Regions from separate parts of the Litchfieldia luteola genome, predicted to be linked through region 3. Evidence: riboswitches for the same ligand, from Rfam matches in the RefSeq annotation. Region 3 holds a riboswitch; each other region holds the start of a gene.
What was found. Region 3 has a riboswitch for cyclic di-GMP ahead of J2Z26_RS20115 (hypothetical protein). Riboswitches for the same ligand answer to the same signal wherever they lie in the genome.

Region 1: linked by a shared signal. The riboswitch ahead of J2Z26_RS15545 (DUF5667 domain-containing protein) and the one ahead of J2Z26_RS20115 (hypothetical protein) in region 3 are both predicted to bind cyclic di-GMP.
Region 2: linked by a shared signal. The riboswitch ahead of J2Z26_RS15960 (fibronectin type III domain-containing protein) and the one ahead of J2Z26_RS20115 (hypothetical protein) in region 3 are both predicted to bind cyclic di-GMP.

The regions. Positions count from the first base shown of each region.
Region 1 is NZ_JAGGKM010000005.1:198,387-201,629, reverse strand. Features, by position in the region: gene J2Z26_RS15545 (DUF5667 domain-containing protein) at 218-1,540, opposite strand; cyclic di-GMP riboswitch class I at 1,701-1,785, opposite strand; gene J2Z26_RS15540 (transglycosylase domain-containing protein) at 1,944-3,243, opposite strand, start outside.
Region 2 is NZ_JAGGKM010000005.1:302,982-306,224, reverse strand. Features, by position in the region: gene J2Z26_RS15965 (HD-GYP domain-containing protein) at 1-894, shown strand, start outside; gene J2Z26_RS15960 (fibronectin type III domain-containing protein) at 983-2,143, opposite strand; cyclic di-GMP riboswitch class I at 2,222-2,315, opposite strand; gene J2Z26_RS15955 (DUF8042 domain-containing protein) at 2,476-2,862, opposite strand; gene fliT (flagellar protein FliT) at 2,871-3,221, opposite strand; gene fliS (flagellar export chaperone FliS) at 3,221-3,243, opposite strand, start outside.
Region 3 is NZ_JAGGKM010000009.1:53,282-56,524, forward strand. Features, by position in the region: gene J2Z26_RS20100 (GNAT family N-acetyltransferase) at 1-439, opposite strand, end outside; gene J2Z26_RS20105 (hypothetical protein) at 1,055-1,192, opposite strand; gene J2Z26_RS20110 (GNAT family N-acetyltransferase) at 1,295-1,792, opposite strand; gene J2Z26_RS20115 (hypothetical protein) at 1,852-2,169, opposite strand; cyclic di-GMP riboswitch class I at 2,185-2,272, opposite strand; gene J2Z26_RS20120 (alpha/beta fold hydrolase) at 2,390-3,190, opposite strand.

The DNA of each region.
Region 1 (3,243 bases), on a different contig from region 3:
CGATTGCACAAACCAGGCGGGGAATCCTTTTGTGCAATCGCTTCCATATAACTAAATTCTCGCATAGAGTAGGCTTATTACTCAACATATTTTGTCCGACAGAAAAACTGTTACTGGCGCTTTAATTTTGTTCGGTTTTAAGAGATTATGTTAAACTTTGTAGAATTTTAGCTTTTTAAAAAGTGCTAGACATAATTGCCTAGCACTCTTAGTTGTATTATCTGTCATCATCTTCGTCGTTGTCTTCATCGTCGTCATCATTGCCTTTATTTTTCTTGCCTTTATCTGCATTTCCACGTGCTTTCTCAGCCTTCTCTTTAGCTTTTTCACGCTCTTCTTCTGCCTTTTCACGTGCCTTTTTAGCTTCTTCTTCAGCTTTCTCACGTGCTTCTTCTTCTTTTTTACGTTCTTTTTCAGCTTCTTTTTGAGCCTTCTCACGTGCTTTTTCTGCCTTTTCATTATCCTTTTCTAGGTCATCTTCATCTTTTTCCGACTTTTTATTAGATTTAGTGTCTGCCTTTTCTGTCTTCTTAGCTTCTTTTATGAGAGCCTTTTCTGTTTTCTTTTCTGCTTTTTCAATCGCTTTTGTTACTTCCTTCGTTGCCTCAGCAATCGTTTCTTCTTGCTCTTCACTATACTCTTCTAATAATTCAGCTTTTTCCTCTTCAGCCTCTTCTTCAGTTAAGTCACCCTCAGCTAACTCTTCTTCTATATCTATTAATTCTTCCAGGTACTCTTCTTCCTCTTCAAGATATTTAGCAATCTTTTTCTCTAGCTTTTTCTCAGCCTTTTTTATATTTTTAGCAAGTGCAGCTTTTGCTTGAGGATTTTGGATTTTTTCCATTGCAGCCGTTAATGCAATAATATTTTGTGAGAGTTTCTCTCTTAATTCTGCTAATGGATCAACTGAAGCTTCGGCGCTATCTTCAGTAGCCACAGTTTCCTCCGTTGTTTCCTCACCAGTTACTTCAGCATTCTCTTCTTCGACAGTTGTTTCCTCTGTTGTCTCTGAATCATCTGCAGTATCTGCATCTTCCGAAGATGTTTCATCAGTAGTTTCCCCTGTTGGCACAGCATCTGGTGTTAATTCCAACACTACCTCCATTTGCTCAATTGCCTTTTGAATGGTTTCTTCTGCAAGTTCCTCATCACCAGCAGCTAAAAGAGCTTCTGCTTCTTTAATTCGTTCTTCCATAATTTCTGTTATTGCTTTTGCTTTTTCAGCATCATCAAATGTAAAAGCTAGCTTAAGCTTTTCAGTAAATGTTTTAATAAAGTAAAAAAAATCTCCTGGTAATAAATTTACTTCTTCTACAGATGGTTCATTTTCTTCTGGAGCAGATGCTTCAGTTTCAGTTGTTTCAGAAATCTGAGTCGTTGTTGTCTCAGTTGTCTCAGTAGTCACTGCTTGTTCTTCTGTCGTTTCAGGCGTTGTAGTTGTTTCACTTGCGAATGCACTGCTTGTCCCCAATGAGAATGTTAAAGCTGTAGCAATCGCACTCGTTGCCAATACATTTCTAATCTTCTTGTCGAAAAACATGTAGAATTCCTCCTATTTTGTAATAAATTGTACTAAAGGTATTCGAGCCCAGTTTTTCGTTTATGTCGCTAAATTTAAAAAATTCTTACATTCTATTAAAAAATAATTAATAGATTGCAAGAATAGTAAGAAATAACAGATGTACACGTTACTCCTCATTCTTAGCAACCCAGCCGCCATGGTAAAACTACTTTAGGCCTGTGGCTTTGCGTCATCGCTTTTCAACGATTTTGCCTTTATTTGAATGGGACGAAATACTTTGATTACAGTTTACTGAAAATATTGTCGAATATATATAAGCAAATGTTACTAATTTTTATATTAAAAGTATTTAAAAAACGGGGCCTGACCCCCGTCGCGTTAAAGCTTTAACGCACTGGGGGTCAGGCCCCTTAAGACACAATTATTCGTCCCGTATGTTTTTAAGTTTTTCTAGTAGGTTTTCACTTTTTTCAGCTATATCAAGAATGATTGAGTCAATTTTCTCTTTCCATTTTGGTGCTTCTTCTTTTAGTGTTTCTTCGATTTTATCTACTGTTTCTATTATTTCCTTTTTTCGATCTACTGTTTTTTGTTCTTTTCCCGCTAGTCGGTCATTCACTGATAGAACCGAGAATTCAGTAGGTTCCACATGTTGCAGTGATTGTTCCATGCTTGCCTTAAAGAGCGGAACGACTCCCTCTGAGGTGCTATTTGGAAGATAGTGTTCTCTGTCGGTCTTGTCGTAACCAAGCCATACGGCTCCAACTAGATTTGGTGTATAGCCTACAAACCATTGATCTTTTGTACCTTTAATATCATTATATGGAAGCTGTGTAGAGCCTGTTTTTCCCGCAAGTGTAACTCCTTTGATTTGTGTTCCGGTTCCAGTTCCTGTTTCTACCACATTTAACAACATCGAAGTAATTTCATTAGAAACTGTTTTAGAGGTTACCTTGGTCGACTTAGGTTTATGTTCAGCAATGACATTCCCCGTAGGTCCAACGATTCGAGTAATCAGGTGTCCTTCATATCTTTTTCCTTCATTAGAAAATGTTGAATAAGCTTCAGCTAATTGTAAAGGAGAGAGCCCCTTGTGCATCCCACCTAGTGCTAATCCAAGGTATCTATCTTCATCCTCTATCCCAATACCAAACCGCTGTAAAGCATCTACACCCTTTTCCAACCCGATTTGATCTAATAACCAAACGGTTGGAACGTTCAATGACTTTTCCAACGCCTGATACATTTGTACTTCTCCACTATATTTCCGCGAAGAATTTTGAGGTGAATAGTCCCCAAAGGTCATAGGTTCATCTTTCAATACCGATGTAACAGTATAGCCATTTTCTAGAGCAGGTGTATAAACTACTAGTGGTTTCATTGTAGATCCTGGCTGTGCTTTTATATGAGTTGCTCTGTTAAATCCACGAAACACATACTCTCCTCGTCCACCGACTAATCCAAGAACGCCACCCGTAGATGGATCCAGTAAAACCGCACCGCTTTGCACTAGTGTATTCTTTTTCCCTTTAGGAAAATGTTTTTTGTTTTCATACACTTTCTCCAAGGAGGATTGAATATTCGGGTCGAGTTGTGTGTAGATTCTGTACCCTCTCGTTAGTAACTCTTCTTGAGTAAGACCATACTTAGAAATAGCTTCATCTAACACAGCATCCACATAGTAAGGATACTTTCTTTCAATAAAGCTTCCCTTCCCTTCA
Region 2 (3,243 bases), on a different contig from region 3:
GATAACAGTTCTGAGCCGAGCCCATTACAAAGTTTTCAGGAATTATATAGTGAAAACCTAAAGAAGATGAAAGCAATCTTTAATGATCATCACCCAGATCTGTTGCCACCCATGCAACAGATTTTTGAAGATTTCGTGCCTTTATTTGAAAAATCAATAGAGAACACAAAGTTTATCAATCAAATAAACGAAAGCATGAGCTTTGATGAATATACCTACCGGCACTGCTTAAATGTAGGAATAACAGCAGCCATTATCGGTAAACTATTAGGTCTTCGAAAAAAAGAATTAACCAAACTAGGCCAAATGGGATTATTACATGATATCGGTAAAATGACCGTTCCCCCAGACTTATTAAATAAGCCTGATAAACTATCAAAGGCTGAATGGGCACAAGTATCTCAACACACCACTAAGGGATTTGAAATGCTTAAAAAAGCAACAAATGTTGACCTTAATGTGATTGTCGCTGCTTTACTACATCATGAACGATTAGATGGATCTGGTTACCCGAACGGATTGAAGCAAAAGGATATTCCATTCCTTGTACAAATCGTCTCAGTTGCAGATACCTTTGATGCGATATGTTCTGAAAGGAGTTACCAGCCGAAGAAGAGTGTATTTGCAGCCATTAATGAACTGATGAAGGAAGCGAATAGCAATAAGCTAAACCCTGCGATTGTCGTTCCGTTTGTAAGGTATTTGATGAGGCAATACATTCGTGAAGAAGTAAAATTAAGTAATGGAGAAATTGCTGAAATTGTGTTTATTCATGAAAATGAGCCACATCAACCACTGGTGAGGATCAGTGAGGAGTATATGGACTTGCGAAAGGCTAGTAAGTTGGAGATTGTGGACCATGGCAACAAAGTAGAAGTTATTGGAGCTCCCTAACGCCTGAGGGAGCTTTTATTTATTCTCGGGATTGAAAGGAAAATTAAAAAATGACACCCTCATGTAATTGAAAGTGTCATTTGTATAGCTATTTTACCTTTACAACTGCTTTACCAACAATATCATGGTCCCCTAGAGAAGCTCTAAATTCCAAAGTAACTTCCCCCGATACTAAGTCAAAATCCTCACGTTTAAACTTAAACTGTCCTAACTCAGCCTGTTCTTGCAAACCTTCAGTACCCGATTTAGCAGAAACACCATTTAAGGTTACACTGTTTAAATCTATATCTTTCATAGTAAGAACATCTGGCAGATAAACTTTTACGGTAAAAAGTCCATTATTATCTTTTAATATACCTGGAGTTACTTCGATACTCACTGGGATTTGGACAATAACCTTTTTCTCATAAGTTGATTTCCATCCAGCGTGATCTTCAGCTTCAATTTTAACCAAATATTCACCTGGTTGGTCAAATTTAAAACTTCCACCATTCTCTATCACCTGACCGTTAACCGTCAGTTCTGCAGAAGAGATACCAGATACTTTATCATCAGCATGATAAGTAAGAACAACCTCTGCACCTAATGAATAAACATCTTGTAAGTCTATAGAAAGTTCAGGTTGTGTTTTATCAATTTTAACCTCTTGGGTTTGTATTTTTTCTATATTCCCCACATTATCAACTGAATAGAAATATACGTTATTGATCCCCTCTTCAGTTAGTGTAAAGACTGAACCTTCTCTAAAAGCCCCTTTATTAATTGAGTAATATGTATTTGCTACACCGCTTTCATTATCTGTTGCAAACAACTCTATGACTGTATCCTGCGTTAGCCAATTTTCATTTGCAGTACTTCTAGTAACTGGAGCTTCAGTATCTTTGTTGGATACATTTGTTACAATTTTTGAAGGACCAGATTCTCCTAAACTACTACTATAAGAGTGAACAGTATAGCTATACTCCCCTGCAGGCATATTCGAAAATAAAGCTGCTATACCTGTAGTTGTTCTTACTAAAACAGCTTGTCCATCAATAATTTGATAGATTTTATAGCCTGTAGCGTATAGAACTGGAGACCAACGTAGCACAATGTCGTTCTCATTTTCAATACTTAACGTAACGTTACTAGGCGGCTGGAGAGTGTTCATCGTTTCTGCAACTGTTTTGCTAGCAGGCATTAAAGATGCTTGAGATACTATGACGAGCATTACTACAAAAGTCCACATTCGAAAAGCTTGTTTATTCATTACATAGTCCCACCTTTAATTTAATTTTTCCAAATAAAAAAACCTTATCAAGGTTCATAGACTAGGACTATGACTCCTTGTGGCAACCGGCTGCCATCTACGTATATCATTATCGTAGGTCAGGCCCATGGCTTTGCGTCTCAAAGTTTCCCGTGATTTGCCTTTTTTCACTCAGAATATTCTAAAAACTATAAGATTATCATATGTCGAAATGTGGTTGTAGGGAATAGTGCATACAGACCAAATCGTATTGGGGCTATTGAACTAAAAATACGTTATTTCTGTTACACTTACTAGAAAATAAAAAGGCTCCCTATGTCGGGAGCCATTAATTATTGACTAGTATATTTAGATAAGGATTTCTGAATGGAAAGTTTCCAGGCCTGATACGCAGGAAAGATAGATTGAGTAATCAATTGTTGTTTTAGTGTGTGATTATCATAAGCGCCTTCGAGCTTCTCAACCTCTTTAATCACTCCGCTGAATTGATCTAAGTGTTGAAGTATCATCAATTCCCCTGAGAAAAGCGCCACCAGATTTTCATTCGTACTCGCAATTTGAGAAAAAGCAGAGAAAATATCAGCAAGTACTTGATCTCCTTGAGTACGTTCATAGTTTTCAAAGCCTTCTACTACATACTCAAATGCTTCTTCTACAGTATCCAGTAAAGCGATATAACGTTCCAACATATCATATTGAAAAACACTAAGTTGTATCATACATTCACCTATTTTCGTTTATCAAAAAACATCCCGTCTGAGGAAACAGACTCATAAGGATTCGTGTACTTATTCGTTGATGTTTTTGTCTTTTTTAGTTGGTTGAGATCTAGTTGGATTTCTTGTTTAAGTTGGGCTAGTTTTTCATCGATAACTTTGTTTAGTTTAACTACCTCTGCCCCTAGTTGCTTTTCTCCATCTGTATAAGGAGGATTTACCTTCTCTATGATGTTTTGTCTAGTTTTTAGTAATTCTTCAATGTTAGGTATCAATGAATCCCGTTCTTCACTAGTAAACGGCTTTTGCAAAAGGTCATAAAGTTCCTTTGTTACTAGATAGAGAGCCTTCACTGCACTCACTAGGCTTGGCCACCTTGTGAAT
Region 3 (3,243 bases):
CCCAGCGAACAGTGCCCACTCCGTTTCGTTCATCAATTTTCACTTTAAAATTGTGCTTTCTATAAAAATTCCTCAAGCCTTCTGGGTTATCTGAAATATCTCCAACAATTTCAATAATCCCTTCTGACAAGCAATACGACTTTAAATATTTTATGAGAATGGATCCAAGACCGCGATTGTGCTTATGCCCACGAATATCCCCAATATGTATACACTTGTTGTTATATACCTGTGATTTCGCTTCAAACGTTAATATCGCAGCATCACAAGAAAACGGGTCACTCCATTGATTCTTTCCTTCTTTTTTATACATTGCAAAAATACAATAGTTATCCCTACTTTTAAACTTGTAAACAATAACTTTATTATTCGAGTTGTCCAATTCTGTTCCTAAAAAAACTAGATCGTGCTGTTCCAACGTGTTAATTATTTTTTCCATAATTATCACCTCATCCTAGTTTATGCTTGTATTAGTTGATTAAGAAGAACAAATTAAACAGTTGTTTAGGAAAGATGTCATGATTCTAATCTCCCTCTTAAACTATAGGTAAAATTTACTCTTTTCTACCTTTAAACGAACATACGTTCTAAAAGTGATAGAATTTTTTGCTACTTGGTGCTAATATTAAACTAGTATCTATACAAGCAGGTGGGCAGTTCACCATTTCCCTTGAAGGGAGGTGGTAAGATGACGACGTTCGAGGCAATCACTGTGGCACTTCATTCTAATCTCGTATTGGTAGGTGTATTAACAATTGTGATCATGTTATTCGTCGAAAACAAAAAGAAGTAACCTCCCCCGCCTGACCTAGGTAAAGGGTAGCTACTTCTTCTGAGTAAGTACTTGTTATACTTGGTGGCCGCTCACATTGCGGCTGTAGATGCTATTGATCAGATGTTCGCAGCATCTGATCTTTTTTAGTTAGTTCAATTATAAAATAAACTACACTGACGAATCAAGAAGTTGTACAGAAAAACAAAATGCCTTTCAGTAGCTATACTAAAAACCATCCCCTGCTATGTAAAGTTACAATCAAGGGATGGTTTTTAATAATTAATCTTTTAATTTAACCGGTGTAACAACAGCATATAAGTTTTGAGATGAATCTTTTACATTCACTTCTACTACTTTATACCCTGTTCCGTTGTTATCTTTATTTGTAATCACAGTATTTAGTTGATTTACGTACATCTTATAATCATCCTTTCAATATTACTCACACAAGAACTACTATATTCAGGAGATTATAAAATGTGACTACTTTTTTGTGAAATTTTCTTGAAGTCGGTCTTTTTATTTAACAAGCACCATTAGTTCCTCATCATAATATTGATCTTCAATTTTTAATGCTCGTTTATCGACTCCATATGTTTTAAAACCAAGTGATAAGTATAACCTTTTAGCTGGCTCGTTACTTGCATTAACCGTTAGGTATATTTGTTCAATCTCATCCAATTTCTGTGCCTCTTCAATTGCGGCAACCATTAGTTGCTTTCCTACCCCAAGTTTGCGGTGGTCTGGGTTGACATACATTGCAAAAATAGTTGCTCGATGCTTTATTTTATGTCTCGTCTCCAATACTAACGAAACAACTCCAACTAAAGTATTGTCTATAAATGCTCCGAAAGTGAAAGAAGTTCCTTCATCTAGGCGGCTTGCAGTTCTTTCGAGTGGATACTCCACTTCTTCTTCATAGCTCGAAGAAAAAGCCTCGGGATTTCCTTGTAGTGCATGTAACCTTATTTTTCTATAAGCTTCTGCATCGCTGGAGTTCAGTATTCTAATTTCCATACAGTTTCTCTCCTTTTATAAAAAAAGAGCTACACTAGGCAACTCCTAACAAATAAGTACTATAATACATTGTACTCACTGTTTTTGAACGTATTCGATTCTTGTCTGACAATAATTCCGATTAAGACAACTCGTATATAAGAAGAGATGTCACCTTTCCTATGTACAATATTCGAAAGAGCATTTAACACTTCAGTCTTTTCTGAATAAGTAAGATTTGTATCAATTGCTTGAATAATTTTGTATCGGTTATAAAGATAAATCTTTTTCCCAAGCTTGACCCTTATATGCAGTTCAGGAAGATCACATAATTTTTCTATTGTGCCCCATGCTGCCTCAGAAGTAGTTCTGTTAGTAGAAGTCGTATGTAAACTCATGATGAATAGTTCCTCCTTGATAACTTGGCAATCATAGTGTTTTCCTCACGTTAGACCCATAGCTTTGCGTCCTTACCTTTCGATAAGTTTGCCTTTTAACTAGAATCAAAATTCCCTTACTAATAGCGTACTATAAACTGGACAATCTTTCATCAACTAATTTCAGTAAAAAGTAGTCTGTGAAAATAGAAAAAGAGTGGAATCTCCCCCACTCTTCTAACTAAACAGCCTCAGTTTTTTTATCTTCATTAAAGTTAGTTAAAAAGTTTATCGCAATTTCATTAAATTTATCAGGTTGGTCGACATTACAAACATGTCCACTGTCTTCAATAATTTCGAGTTTTGCATTTGGACTTTTCTTAACTGTTTCTTCCACTGGAAGTAAGAACATATAATCTTCTTTCCCCATGATATAAAGGGTCGGAGTTGTAATTTTATTTTCCTCAAAATGAACCAATAAAGGAGCAACATCCGTTGTAAGTTTGAACCACTTAATAAATTCTTTTTGACATAACTTTTTTGCCTGATTAACGAATAGCAATCTAGATTCTACATGTCTTTTTTTAGGCATCAGACACCACGCAAAAAATTTATATAACCACATATATGGTATTAGCTTTTTCCCTAAGTTACCTAATGTAATAAGCGTTTTAACACGAGTGTTTAAGCGAATCACCGCTCCACCTAATACCATCGATTTTATCTTCGTAGGATCAATCTCTGCAATATTACGAATTAATATTGTTCCAAGTGAGATTCCAATAAAGTGGGCTGATTTAATTTGCAAATGATTAATGACTTCTAAAATATCTAGGCTCACATCTTTAAAAGAGTAGTTTTTACCGAGCATCTTTTGGTCCTTAGACTTCCCATGTCCTCTAAGGTCAATTAACAGGATATTAAAATGTTTTTTAAATTCTCTCAACTGTTTATACCAAATGGACGAACTTCCACCAGCTCCATGGATAAATACAACCCAGTCCTGTTTCGTACTTAGTTCATATGTTTTATAATAAAGCATCTTGTCCTCCTGAATGCACTAGTTGATAAGAAAGTAATTATTCATTATAAAAA